3 regions of the Idiomarina sp. X4 genome follow, and region 3 is predicted to be linked to each of the others. Evidence: predicted binding sites of a transcription regulator. Region 3 holds the regulator's gene; each other region holds the start of a gene.

Region 1 (4,187 bases), 380 kb from region 3:
AACTATAGGCTAAATGCGTTCTTAATAATATACAACGCGTTTTACTTTTTGCTGTCGGTTAGTACTTTGATACAAGCGGTGAACTTTTTCGAAGTCTAAGCGCAGTTCTGTTGCGTAATACTCGCCAACAGTATATGTCTTTACGACTTCGGCGCCACGAATAACGCCGTCAACCGATGCTTGGAAGCTATCGTTATTCAACGCCCAGTCTTCCACTGAGCTGCTGCCGGCAATGCGTTGTCCATAAACTTGTTCCGCAAGTTCGCGATACGCAGCCAGCTTAGAGGCACGCATCGCGTTTAGGTCTTTCACTTGAGCCGAGTCACCTGATTGCTTTTCAATAGGCGCATAGCCAACCGCGTTTAATACCGGAAAGGTGTCAGGCGTTTGAGTTTCCCATTCGACGTGCTTTTGATCGTACACAAGGTTGTTATAAGCCGCACAGCCACTTAAAACCATTGATGAAAGGACAATACCCAATGTCAAAATTTGCTTTGTCATAACGACCCCTACGGACTAAAACGTACTAATCGTTATAACGGCTGAAACGCAGAATTCTTTAACGAATTTTGCCTTTACTGTTGTAGGTAAGAGAGTCTTTGCGGGCTGACTGTAAAATACTTTGCTTGAGCTGATCAATGCTGTTCAGAGTGGATTGAACAACACGCTCATTGACTTGGTTTTGGTGTTGGATATTGGCAAGGGTTTGCTTAATAGACTCAACCGCAGTGGCTAACTGAGGGTCTTCTTTCAGCGTGTCTTTATCGGGGTGCTCTGACAACAAAGTGTCGAGGCGTGTCACTTCGGCCAGAGCTTTTTCTTTTTCGGAAGTAATAGCAGGAACGTTAACATGCTCGCGATCGACAATGGCATTTAGCTCACGCTGTTGCAGCAAAGCCAGCCTATCTAGCGACTCCGCCATGTCATCCAGCAATTGGTTAACCGACGCGACTTCCGTCATTATTCGTCGTTACCGCCAGCGAAAAGGTCAGATTCAAACTGCGCAAGTTTTGACGCTAACTGCTCAACATTAATTTTGTATGAGCCGCTTTCAATTTCTGCTTTAATTCTGTCCACTTTAGCTTGGTCGATACCACTGCTATTCATGGCCTTTTCCTGCAATCCGCCCAGTTGTTGCGCTTCGTTGGTCAAGGAAACCGCGTCACCGCCTTTCTGAGAAACTGATGCAGAATTACCCGCCTGGCCGTTTTGAACCTGGCGATTACTTGATTTGTTATCGATACTGGTGTTTTTCAGTCCAGCATTATTAATGTTAATAGCCATTGTGTTGCCTCGCTAGATAGTAAGTCTCGGTTATTTATCGACCATATCCGAAAAAACTTAACTAAAAAATCCACTTTTTTGTAAAGTATTTTAAAGGTTGACGGTGACTTCGTTCAGCCCTGTTACAACCGCTTCTATCGACTTGCCTGAGCGGGCGTTTTTCACAACAACCGATTCGCCTTTTAAGCCGTCAGCTAACGCTTTTCCGTCAGCGGTAATTCTTAATGCCTTATTCTTAGCCACTATTGTAACCGTTTGGTCCTCACAAACAAGGCAGGTATCGCTTGGTCGAATTGCCTGACCGGCGCCAATGCGCTTTTTGACGCGAGCGCCAACCAATAGTTCCTTCGTTGTATAAACGTTTGAACGTATTTGGTTTAGGTCGACTTCGGCAAAGGTCAAATCACTTTCGCTAATCATTTGGCCCGGAGACATAGGACCTGATGCGGTGACCACATTTTTATAGCGGTAAATTCTGACCGGCACATAGGTTCGCCAACCGTTTGCGGAAGCACACTTAATTTCTACGGTTGTGTAGCCATCTAATCTTGCGTTGCTCGCTAAGCCAACCTCTGGTGCCGCTGAACATCGCTTTGCTGTCATTCGGGGATCCAGGTTATTCGCAACAACGTCAATGCGCCCACTTTCCGGTGCACTGACCCGAGAGCGAACAAAATCATGCGCCAGAGTCTGTAATGCCTTATAATCGAGGCGTACGTCATTACTTTGTGCCAGCGCATTATTTGGGGTAAAGCCCAAGAGCAAAATCGTTATTGCAAAAAGCGAACTGATCAACAGCGATTTACGTACTATCATAAAAATATCCTGACGTTATCTACTAAGGTTATCTGGCTGCCTGCCGAAAAAAACGGTATAACGTCAAAAGTTCGGCGGCTCGACCAATACATATTTGCTGGTAGTGGTTTAAGCAAATACCGTGCCGAAGTAAGGTAGCCTGCCATATTACAGGAGTGAAGCATGGCCAGTATTCTCGATTCAGTGAATCAGCGCACACAAATGGTCGGACAAAACCGACTGGAGTTATTGTTGTTCAGGTTAACAGGGAAACAACGCTTCGGAATTAATGTGTTTAAGGTCAGAGAAGTTTTACCTTGTCCTAAGTTAACGGCAATGCCAAATCGAAACCCGCTTGTAAGAGGTATCGCACATATTCGAGGTCAGGCTATCTCCATTATTGATTTGAGTATGGCAACCGGTGGTCCGGCTATTACCGACATTGAAAACCGCTTCGTCATTATTTCTGAATACAACAGAACTGTTCAGGGATTTCTGGTTGGTGGTGTAGACCGCATTATGAATATTAATTGGGAAGATGTTATGCCACCGCCGAAAGGGGCCGGGCGCGACGCTTACCTGACCGCAGTGACAGAAATTGAGAACGAGTTAGTTGAGATTATTGACGTCGAGCGTATTTTAGCTGATATCGTACCCATTAACTCCGATGTGAGTGAAGAAGTCGCTAACGCAGAGATCAATGTCGCTAAAGAAGATTTGACCATTCTCATCACTGACGATTCGTCTGTGGCGCGTAATCAAATAAAGCGCGCTTTGCAATCTTTAGGCATTCACCTTGAAGTCAGGAAGAACGGAAAGGAAGCACTCGAATATCTGAAAGATAAAGCAAAAGAACTTGGTGGTAGCGCACACACGCATGTGCCAGTTATTGTTTCCGATGTAGAAATGCCGGTCATGGATGGTTATACACTGACTGCAGAGGTAAAAGCCGATCCCGATTTACGTGATATTCATGTTATTTTGCACACATCATTGAGTGGTGTCTTTAATCAAGCTATGGTGAAGAAAGTCGGCGCTGATGATTTCATTGCAAAATTTCATCCCGATGAGCTGGCGACAGCCGTTCAAAAATGGCTTAATACCGTCGTAGCCTGAGAGAAATAAACTGTAGCCTGATGCTATTGCATCAGGTGAGATGCTCCTGACGTAATAGCATCAGGCTACGGCATAGCAAAAGAACAAATTGAAACGGAAGCAGTTAATATAACGTGTCGAATCGCGAATTAAGTTTATCGGAATACCAAGAGTTTCGTCAGTTTCTGGAGCACCAGTGCGGTATTGTGCTGGGTGAAAGCAAACTGTACTTGGTCAAAAGTCGGCTCAGCCCGTTAATGGGGCGCTTTAATATTGACTCGTTGTCAGAGTTGGTAAAGCGTTCTATGAAAATCAGTGAACGTGCCCTACGGGCGGCAGTTATTGACGCCATGACAACGAATGAAACCTTATGGTTTCGTGATACTTATCCCTTCCAAATTTTGCATGACCGTATTTTTGCTGAATACAAAAACCATACGGGACCGTTAAAAATATGGTCAGCAGCATGCTCCTCTGGGCAAGAGCCGTACTCCATTGCCATTACTTATGATGAATTCAAAGCCAAAAATCCCGGCGCTCTCAGAAGTGGCATCAAAATAACGGCAACCGATATCTCCAACAAAGTGCTCGAACAGTGTGGTATTGGCGAATACGACAGCCTGGCATTAGCACGGGGGTTATCGGCAGAACGTAGGCAGAAGTACTTTACCGATGGTAGCAAGCCAGGATCGATGAAAGTAAGGGATAACTTAAAGACGCACATTCATTTCCGGCACCTGAATTTACTGGACAGTTATTCATTACTCGGCAAATTCGATGTTATTTTTTGCCGCAATGTGCTTATTTACTTCTCCCCGGAAGTAAAGCGGAAAATAATTGCCCAATTCCGGCAATCACTTAATCCAGGCGGCTATCTCATTCTTGGCGCATCGGAGTCTATTTCAGGCTTAACCGATGACTTCGAGATGATTCGCTGCAACCCCGGTATTATCTACCGTCGTAAATAACGACGTCCCGTAATTTCCTCTTCAAAAATAAGTGTCAGGACTTCT
Region 2 (4,187 bases), 400 kb from region 3:
GCGGCCATTGCTGATGGTAAACCAGCGCCCATCGATGCTAATGCGTTATCCAGTAATACGGTATTGGGTTCGCGAGCGGGATAATTGCGGGCAAACCAAATTTTATAAATGCCGTTATCCAGTGCAATAACGCCATCGTCCGGCATGACTTCCCGCACGTCTTCGACTAAGCGTTGAGGTAAAATAGGGAAACGACTGTCGTCGGCGCCTTCATCGGTATGATCCCGCATGTGGTCGCGAACCTTCAGCATAAAGTCAAAGTCCCAGTGCTCTTGCGGTTCAATGCCTTCTTTTAGCTGCCAAATACTATTACCAATGTCACCAATCATACTGGCGTGTGGGAAGTAGACCGAGTCTACCTGGGCGCCCTGGAAGTTGATATGAACTACTTTTCTTTCGTCGTTGACGCCGGTTTTCATCATAAACGGAGGCTTCTCAACAACATCATGGCCAACGTTCAGAATTAAGTCCGCTTTTTCTATTGCTCGGTGCGGGTAGTCACCGTCAGATACCGCAGCATTACCTAACCAGCGAGGGTGATCTTCATTAATAACCCCTTTACCCATTTGCGTTGTAATAAATGGAATGCCGGTTTTGTCGACAAAAGCTCTGAGCATTTTCGCGGTAATTTTGCGGTTTGCCGCAGCACCAATGAGCAGCACAGGGTGTTTCGCGTCTTTTAACAGCTGCAGAACATGACGAACCGCTTTATGCTCAGTAATGGGACGGCGCGAGAAGCTTGGCGTTATTGGGTTAGCGTTAACTTCTTCGCGCGCAATGTCGTCAGACAACTCTAGGTGAGACGCACCTGGCCGCTCGTCTTCTGCACGACGAAACGCTTCCCGAACGTGGGACGGAATACTGCTGGCGCTGATAATAGGCTGTGTGTATTTGGTAATGGGCGTCATCATATCGACAACGTCGATAATCTGAAACTGACCCTGATGACGTTCTTTAATCGGTTTTTGGCCGGTAATAACCACCATTGGCATAGCGCCCAGTTGCGCATAGGCTACTGGCGTCACCAGGTTGGTTGCACCAGGCCCTAACGTCGATAAACAAACGCCCGGTTTACCTGTTAAACGGCCATAAGTGGCAGCCATAAAGCCGGCACCTTGTTCGTGGCGTGTTAGAATAAGCTCAATATTAGATTTTGAAAGAGACTCTAATAGGTCCAGATTTTCTTCGCCCGGAATACCGAAAACGTATTCAACACCTTCGTTCTCCAGAGCTTTTACGAATAAATCGGATGCTTTCACGTCGCTGTCTCCTTGCGTTTAATTCTTTTTAGTTTAATGAGTTACGTAAAGCATAGGAGATATGATCAAAAAAATCCGCAATCAGACCAAACTGATTGCGGATTTTGTAACAGCTTTACATTAAAGCGAATTAAGAGTCAGACGTTAACTCTTCTAAGCGAGCGCGTAATTCTTCATCATTCTGTGCTTGTTGAATGATCATGTTGTACTGCTGAGGCGTCAGACCCGCATCTTCAACCGCTGCAATCATTTCTTGCTGAGCAGACTGTTGAATATTACGAGCTTCTTCCTGGTTTTCTGCATTTTGGAATTTTGCACGGTATTTTTCAGTAACGCCCTGTACTTCTTCCATTGCTGAAACAAATTTAACCAGCATACCTTCGGTAATTTCCTGGGTTTGCTGTTGTTGTGCCATGGTGTCTTGCGCTTGTTGCTGCTGTGCCATAGCGGCAGTGCTACCCAGTGCGAATACCGTAGCTAATGCGATGATTGTCTTTTGCATGATAATCTCCTTGTTGATTCTGTCAGATTGACTAACGCACTATTTAAAGCGAAGACTGTGCCAACTCTATAAGATACTGTTATTAATGTGCTTTTTGTTTGATAAGTAATCTTTAAGGCAGACGCTTTGGAAAATGTGTATCCTGAGTACACAGCCAAAGGAGGAGAGTGTGACAAAAGTATACAGATGGCCGCTTTCTAGTTTGCAACGCCGCTTACTTGCTTACGTCGTTTTCCCCATGCTGCTTATTTCGGGCATAGCTATCAGTGTGGGCTTACAGGTTGCTTCAGAGGAAGCTAATGATCGTTTAAAAAGCGACTTAGAGCTTTTGGGGCGCGCTATCAGCTTACCGATTAGTGATGCGTTGGTTAATAATGACTTAGATACAGTACAAGCTAACCTCGACTCTGTTTTTAGTATCGGCCGTGTTTACGGCGCATCGGTTTACAACGTTTACGGCGAGCAAGTTGCTGAGGCGGGGGTAACGGAAACCGATTTAAGTAATAGTCAGTTAGCGTTACAAACGGTGCAAACCGGAATAAAACAGGATGATTACCGACGGGTAGAAGGACGTGATGTTTTCTCACAGTTCCTTCCTATAGTGGACAGAGGCGGCAGAATTATCGGGTTATTGCAAATTAACCGCCGAGCCAGTGACTTTGATGAGTCTTTCGAAGAACTTAGCCAATATGCCTGGTTAACCTGGGGCGCCTTTGCCGTTATTACTATCGCCGTATTAGTATTCGGTCATTATCGAGGTGTGGGGCGACACGTTGTCAAACTGAAAGACGCGATGCTGCAAGTGGCGGAAGGTAACCGCAACGCGCGTGTAGAACCTGAAGGTCCTTCCGAATTGCAGGAAGTTGCTCAGGGGCTGAATCGAATGCTAGACAGTATTGAAAATGCCGAAAAGGAGCTAGAGCAGCGACGTCAGCACGAAACCTCACTTCAGCAGGCATTGCGCGAACAGGAAAAAATGGCGGCTATCGGTAGTGTCGCTAGTGGAGTAGCACACGAACTTGGGGCGCCACTCACCGTAATAGATGGTCGCGCCAGTCGCCTTTTAAGAACCCACAAAGATGGAGAAAGTCAGCGTCAGCTGCAAGCGGTGCGTGGTCAAGTGCAACGCCTAACCGGGTTGGTGAATCAGCTTCTCGCATTCTCCAGAACACCGGTTCAGCAGAGAGAAACCTTATCGCTTCAGTCTTTGGTTGAAACGGCAGTAACCAGTATTCAGTTTGAGCAAGATAAAGGCTCAGCTAAAGTCGAGCTGGGTGAGTTACCGGATGTCACGTTAAAAGTGGATAGTAAGCGGCTTGAACTGGCGTTGGTGAATGTCATGCGCAATGCGTTACAGGCAGCAAAACATATAGTGCACTTGCACGCCGAACTCGATAACCGCAATACCTTGAATATTATTATCGACGATGACGGTGAGGGCTTGCCAGAAAATATGAAAGAAAAAGCTCTGCACCCGTTTGAAACTAATAAACCACAAGGTAAAGGAACCGGTTTGGGTCTGACCATAGTGAAACATGTATTGAGTGATCATCAGGGTGAACTGACGTTAACGAATAATGACAAGGGTGGCTGTCGAGCTATTTTAAGCTTACCGTCGTCGAGCCTGGCTGATAGGTCAGTGATAGGAGAACAATAATGGCTGTACTTAAAGCTGTCATTGGTGTGGTTGAAGATGACCCAGCTTTGCAGGAGCTTTTGGTCGAAGAGCTTGAAGCGGAAGGCTACCAGGTGAGCGCCTGGGGAAGCTTAGAAGAGTTTCAATGCAGCAAGGCAAGTCCCGATTTAATTGTCAGCGACATACGACTGCCGGGAAAGTCAGGGCTCACTTTGCTGGAAAGCTTAAAACAGCAGGATAACCCACCGGCACTGCTGCTGATAACAGCATTTGGTACAGTTGACCAGGCGGTGGATGCGCTGAAAAAAGGTGCCGATGACTTTCTGACTAAACCGCTGGATATCGAGCACCTACTGTTGAGCGTTGATCGGATATTAGAGCATCGTTCATTGCAGCGGGAGCTGAAACGTTACAAACAGCAGCAGAAAGGTCCCGGTGGCCTGGTAGGACAAAGCCCCGCCATGCGTAAGCTTTATGACCAAATAGAGCACATTGCGCCAACGGGTGGCAGTGTCCTTATTACCGGTGAAAGTGGCACTGGTAAGGAGCTAGTCGCTAAAGCCCTGCATGAACTGAGCGACAGAGCTGACAAACCGTTTCAGGCCGTTAACTGTGCGGGCATTCCTGCTGACTTAATGGAAAGTGAGTTCTTTGGCCATGCTGCAGGCGCTTTTACCGGCGCACAGAATAAACGTCAGGGTCTTTTAAAACAAGCTGATGGCGGCACCTTATTGCTTGATGAAATTGGCGAAATGCCGATGGCGCTCCAGGCCAAATTATTGCGTGTATT
Region 3 (4,187 bases):
CTGACTTGAATGACTGTGTGAGCTGCGCAAGTTTGGTCGCAGCCCTAGCATGAAGGCCCAGTTTATTGCGTATAACAAGCGTCTTGCAAGCTTTACTCATGCTGCTTTAACTCCCGGTGACGAACCTGAACTTTCACTGATTTTTGTTCAAAGCGCTCCGCTAACTGCTGTGAAATATAAACGGAGCGATGCTGCCCACCAGTACAGCCTGTCGCAATCGTTAAATAGCTGCGGTTACTGCGTTGAAAGTGAGGCAGCCAAGTGCCTAAAAAGTTTTCGAGCTGATAGACAAACTTCGTGACCAACGGCTGTTGGCGAAAATAATGCTGTACGTCTGCATCTAAGCCGGTTAGCAACTTCAGTTCAGGTTGCCAGTGCGGGTTTGGTAATATGCGTGCATCAAATACAAAATCAGCGTCTTTCGGCAGTCCATACTTAAAACCAAAAGACTGAAAAACGATAATCAGTTTTTTGTCTGCTCGGCCGAGCACACGCTCGCGCACTTCTTCACTTAACTGGTGTAACGATAAGTCGCTGCTGTCCAGGCGCCAGGTGGCGCGCTCCATAATTGGTTCGAGCAACTTCCGTTCTGCCTGAAGCGCATCAACTAAAGGTAACTCCTTTTGTGAGAGCGGGTGCAAACGGCGTGTTTCACCAAAGCGTTTTAGTAAGGTGTTGTCGTCGGCATCAATGAACAGTACTTCTGGTTCAACCCCTTTGGGTAAAAAGTTTAGCGAGTCAAGCAGCTCTTCCGAATGTTCGGGCAGGTTTCTAACGTCAATGCTGATGGCAATTTTTGAATACTGCTCCATGACCGCATGAACCAGCGTGGGAAGTAGGCTAATGGGTAAGTTGTCGACGCAGTAAAAGCCAAGATCCTCGAGTACTCGAAGGGCGATAGTTTTACCCGATCCCGAGCGACCACTGACAATAATCAGTTGCATGGCTTATCTTCACCTTCCCCAATAAATAATTGATAAAGTGCGTTGTCACTTTCAGCGTTCCGAAGCGCGCGGGTGCAGTCTTTGTCATTCATGCGACGGGCAACGGCTGCTAATGTCTGCAAATGATTTTCATGCTCTGACTCTGGCACTAACAGCGCAAAAATAATGTCCACAGGTTGGTTATCAATCGCGTCAAACTCGATTGGCTCGTCTAACGTCAATAACACCGCAACCGGATGGCTGGCTTTAGCGAGTCGCCCATGAGGAATAGCAATACCTAAACCAATACCGGTACTTCCTAAGCGTTCACGGTTAACCAAGCTTTCAAAAATGTCATGACGAGTAATGCCTGACAGTTTTGGCGCGACAATTTGGCTAATGGTTTCTAATAACCGCTTTTTACTTGCACCCTCGACTGCACACCTGGTGCAGTCGGGGCTTAACAACTCACTTATTTGCATGGACTAATGCTTTTTCATTTTTTCTTTGTGTTTAATAACCTGACGGTCAAGCTTATCGATTAAACCATCAATGGCTGCGTACATATCATCGTGAACAGAGTCAGCGAAAATCTCGCCGCCGTTCAGGTGCACGGTAGCTTCCGCTTTTTGATTCGTTTTTTCAACATTAAGGATGACGTGAACGTTGGTGATATGGTCAAAATGGCGCTCTAACTTAGCAAATTTTGTGTCCACATACTCACGTAGAGACTCAGTGATATCGATATGATGACCAGTAAGATTAATTTGCATAACGTCTTCCTTCTGCAGTTTACAAGTTATAAAAGACTCTTGCGTTGACTCGATGAGGGAATATTCAGTGATTCCCGGTACTTCGCAATTGTCCTCCTCGCTACTTTGATGCCTTGCTCGGCTATCAGTTCAGCGATTTTGCTGTCGCTTAATGGTTTGCTACGGTTTTCTGCAGCGACTAACTTCTTAATTAAAGCACGTATTGCGGTACTTGAACACTCACCTCCACCTTCTGTACTGACATGGCTAGAGAAAAAGTATTTTAATTCAAAAATGCCTCGTGGGCAGTGCAGAAACTTCTGCGTTGTTACCCGTGAAATGGTGCTTTCATGCATTTCCACGGCTTCAGCGACATCATTGAGTACCATTGGTTTCATGGCCTCTTCACCGTACTCAAAAAAGCCCTGCTGGCGCTGAACAATACAGTTGGCAACTTTCAACAGCGTTTCATTGCGACTCTCCAGACTTTTAATAAACCAACGCGCTTCCTGTGTATGGTTTTTAATGTACTGACTGTCTGCCGAGGACTTCGCCGCTTTACTCAGTGCCGCGTATTCTTCATTGACCTTTAATTTAGGTACGCTATCCGGGTTTAATTCGACCACCCAGCGACCATTCTTTTTCATGACCGCAACGTCAGGAATCACGTACTCAACTTCTTGTTGAGCAACTTGTTCGCCCGGGTGCGGGTGCATTTGCTGAATCAGCCGCATGACTTCACGTAAGTCATTTTCGGTTAATTTGAGCTTTTTCTGGATATTGCGGAAGTCTCGGTTGCCCAGCAAGTCCATATGCTCGCTAACCAGAGTGATAGCAGCGAGCTTAAACGGCGTGCTGTCGTCCAGTTGTCGTAATTGAATCGCCAGGCACTCGCTGACGGTACGTGCGCCGACACCGACTGGGTCAAAGTGTTGGATGCGCTTGAGTACCATGCAGACTTCTTCTTCGCCAACCTCGGGTAAGCGCACAGACTCAATAATGTCTTCAATATTCGTTGTTAAATAACCATTGTCGTCAATGGCTTCGATAATGGCTTCGCCAATCGCAGTGTCTTCTTCAGAAAAGTGCGACAGTTGCATTTGCCAAATCAGATGGTCTTGCAAAGACTCGCTCGTTGAGCCTTGGTACACCTCATAGTCACCGTCGTAGGATTTGCCGTTTGAGGCCGCTCCGGTAGCAGGAGTCGACGATGAATAGGTATCATCCCATGTGCTGTCCACAGGGAGGTCTTCTGGCATTTCCTGAGTTTTTATAACATCGGAGGTTTCACGCTGACTGTCGTCTTTATTTGACGAATGAGGGGAGTCGGTGCTGTCACCGTCATGAGGTTGTTCGCTTTCAACTTCCAGTAACGGGTTATTGTCCAGCGCGTCCTGAATTTCAGCCTGTAAGTCGAGCGAAGAAAGCTGCAGCAAGCGTATCGCTTGTTGTAACTGAGGCGTCATGGTCAGTTGCTGACCAATTTTTAGCTGCAGACTTTGTCTCATGGTTATCGTCCCGGTATCACGTTAAAGGGTGAACTGCTCACCGAGGTAAACATCTTTAACCTGTTGATTCGATAATATACTTTCTGCATCTCCGCTGGCAATAAGTTCTCCGTGACTAACAATGTACGCATGCTCACAAACGGACAAGGTTTCTCTGACATTGTGGTCTGTAATAAGTACACCAATACCACGCTGCTTTAAATGTTCAACAATTTTCTTAATGTCGATAACCGAAATTGGGTCGACGCCTGCAAAGGGCTCATCCAGAAGAATAAACGTGGGCTCTGCGGCAAGGGCGCGGGCAATTTCGACACGACGTCTCTCACCGCCGGATAAGCTCATCCCCAGACTGTTCGCAATATGACCAATATTGAACTCTTCAAGAAGCGAGTCGAGCTGTTCTTCGCGAGCGTCCGCTGAAAGCTCTTTACGGGTTTCTAATATCGCCATCAGGTTATCGCGCACGGTCAGCTTTCTGAAAATCGATGCTTCTTGCGGTAGATAACCAATTCCGCGGCGAGCACGCTCATGCATTGGCAGAGACGTTAGGTCGTCTTTGTCTAGTAAAATCTGGCCTTTGTCGCTGTTGATTAAGCCGACAATCATATAAAACGTCGTTGTTTTCCCCGCACCATTGGGCCCTAAGAGCCCAATAATCTGGCCCTGACTGACCTCCAGGCTAACGTCCTTTACAACCTGACGACGCTTAAAGCTTTTGGCAAGATGTTTGACTCGTAAGGTGGCCATAATTAAGGGTTCTCGTTGTCGGTTTTGTCGTCTTTTGTTTTCGGCGTAAATATCGTAATTACGCGCCCGTTATCGGCATCAGAGCTGCTTGCAGAGATCGTCTGTGCGGCTAAGTCGTAGACGATCGTATCACCGCTTGAACTGCTTGTGCCCTGAGAGATTTTCGCGTCCCCGCTGAGCTCGAGACGTTGTTCGACTTGGAAGTAGGTTATTTTATTTGCCTGAGCGCTAATATCGTTGCCGTTTTCCAGGGTCTG

What was found. Region 3 encodes sigma-54, which starts transcription at its own class of promoters, with help from an activator protein. Its sites were predicted from a motif close to GTTGGCACGNNNNTNGNNT; they were not measured.
Region 1: the regulator sigma-54 is predicted to act here: its motif matches at 2,211-2,229, upstream of flgA (flagellar basal body P-ring formation chaperone FlgA).
Region 2: the regulator sigma-54 is predicted to act here: its motif matches at 1,808-1,826, upstream of CWC33_RS05670 (DUF4168 domain-containing protein).

Annotation. Positions count from the first base shown of each region.
Region 1 covers NZ_CP025000.1:398,653-402,839, reverse strand. Annotated here, with positions in the region: gene CWC33_RS02055 (LPP20 family lipoprotein) at 22-501, opposite strand; gene CWC33_RS02050 (flagellar protein FlgN) at 560-961, opposite strand; gene flgM (flagellar biosynthesis anti-sigma factor FlgM) at 961-1,284, opposite strand; gene flgA (flagellar basal body P-ring formation chaperone FlgA) at 1,375-2,100, opposite strand; gene CWC33_RS02035 (chemotaxis protein CheV) at 2,263-3,195, shown strand; gene CWC33_RS02030 (CheR family methyltransferase) at 3,309-4,142, shown strand.
Region 2 covers NZ_CP025000.1:1,176,065-1,180,251, forward strand. Annotated here, with positions in the region: gene CWC33_RS05665 (acetolactate synthase large subunit) at 1-1,259, opposite strand, end outside; gene CWC33_RS05670 (DUF4168 domain-containing protein) at 1,390-1,761, opposite strand; gene CWC33_RS05675 (sensor histidine kinase) at 1,931-3,418, shown strand; gene CWC33_RS05680 (sigma-54-dependent transcriptional regulator) at 3,418-4,187, shown strand, end outside.
Region 3 covers NZ_CP025000.1:774,918-779,104, reverse strand. Annotated here, with positions in the region: gene CWC33_RS03740 (HPr family phosphocarrier protein) at 1-100, opposite strand, end outside; gene rapZ (RNase adapter RapZ) at 93-944, opposite strand; gene ptsN (PTS IIA-like nitrogen regulatory protein PtsN) at 935-1,405, opposite strand; gene hpf (ribosome hibernation promoting factor) at 1,409-1,696, opposite strand; gene CWC33_RS03720 (RNA polymerase factor sigma-54) at 1,723-3,183, opposite strand; gene lptB (LPS export ABC transporter ATP-binding protein) at 3,205-3,930, opposite strand; gene lptA (lipopolysaccharide transport periplasmic protein LptA) at 3,933-4,187, opposite strand, start outside.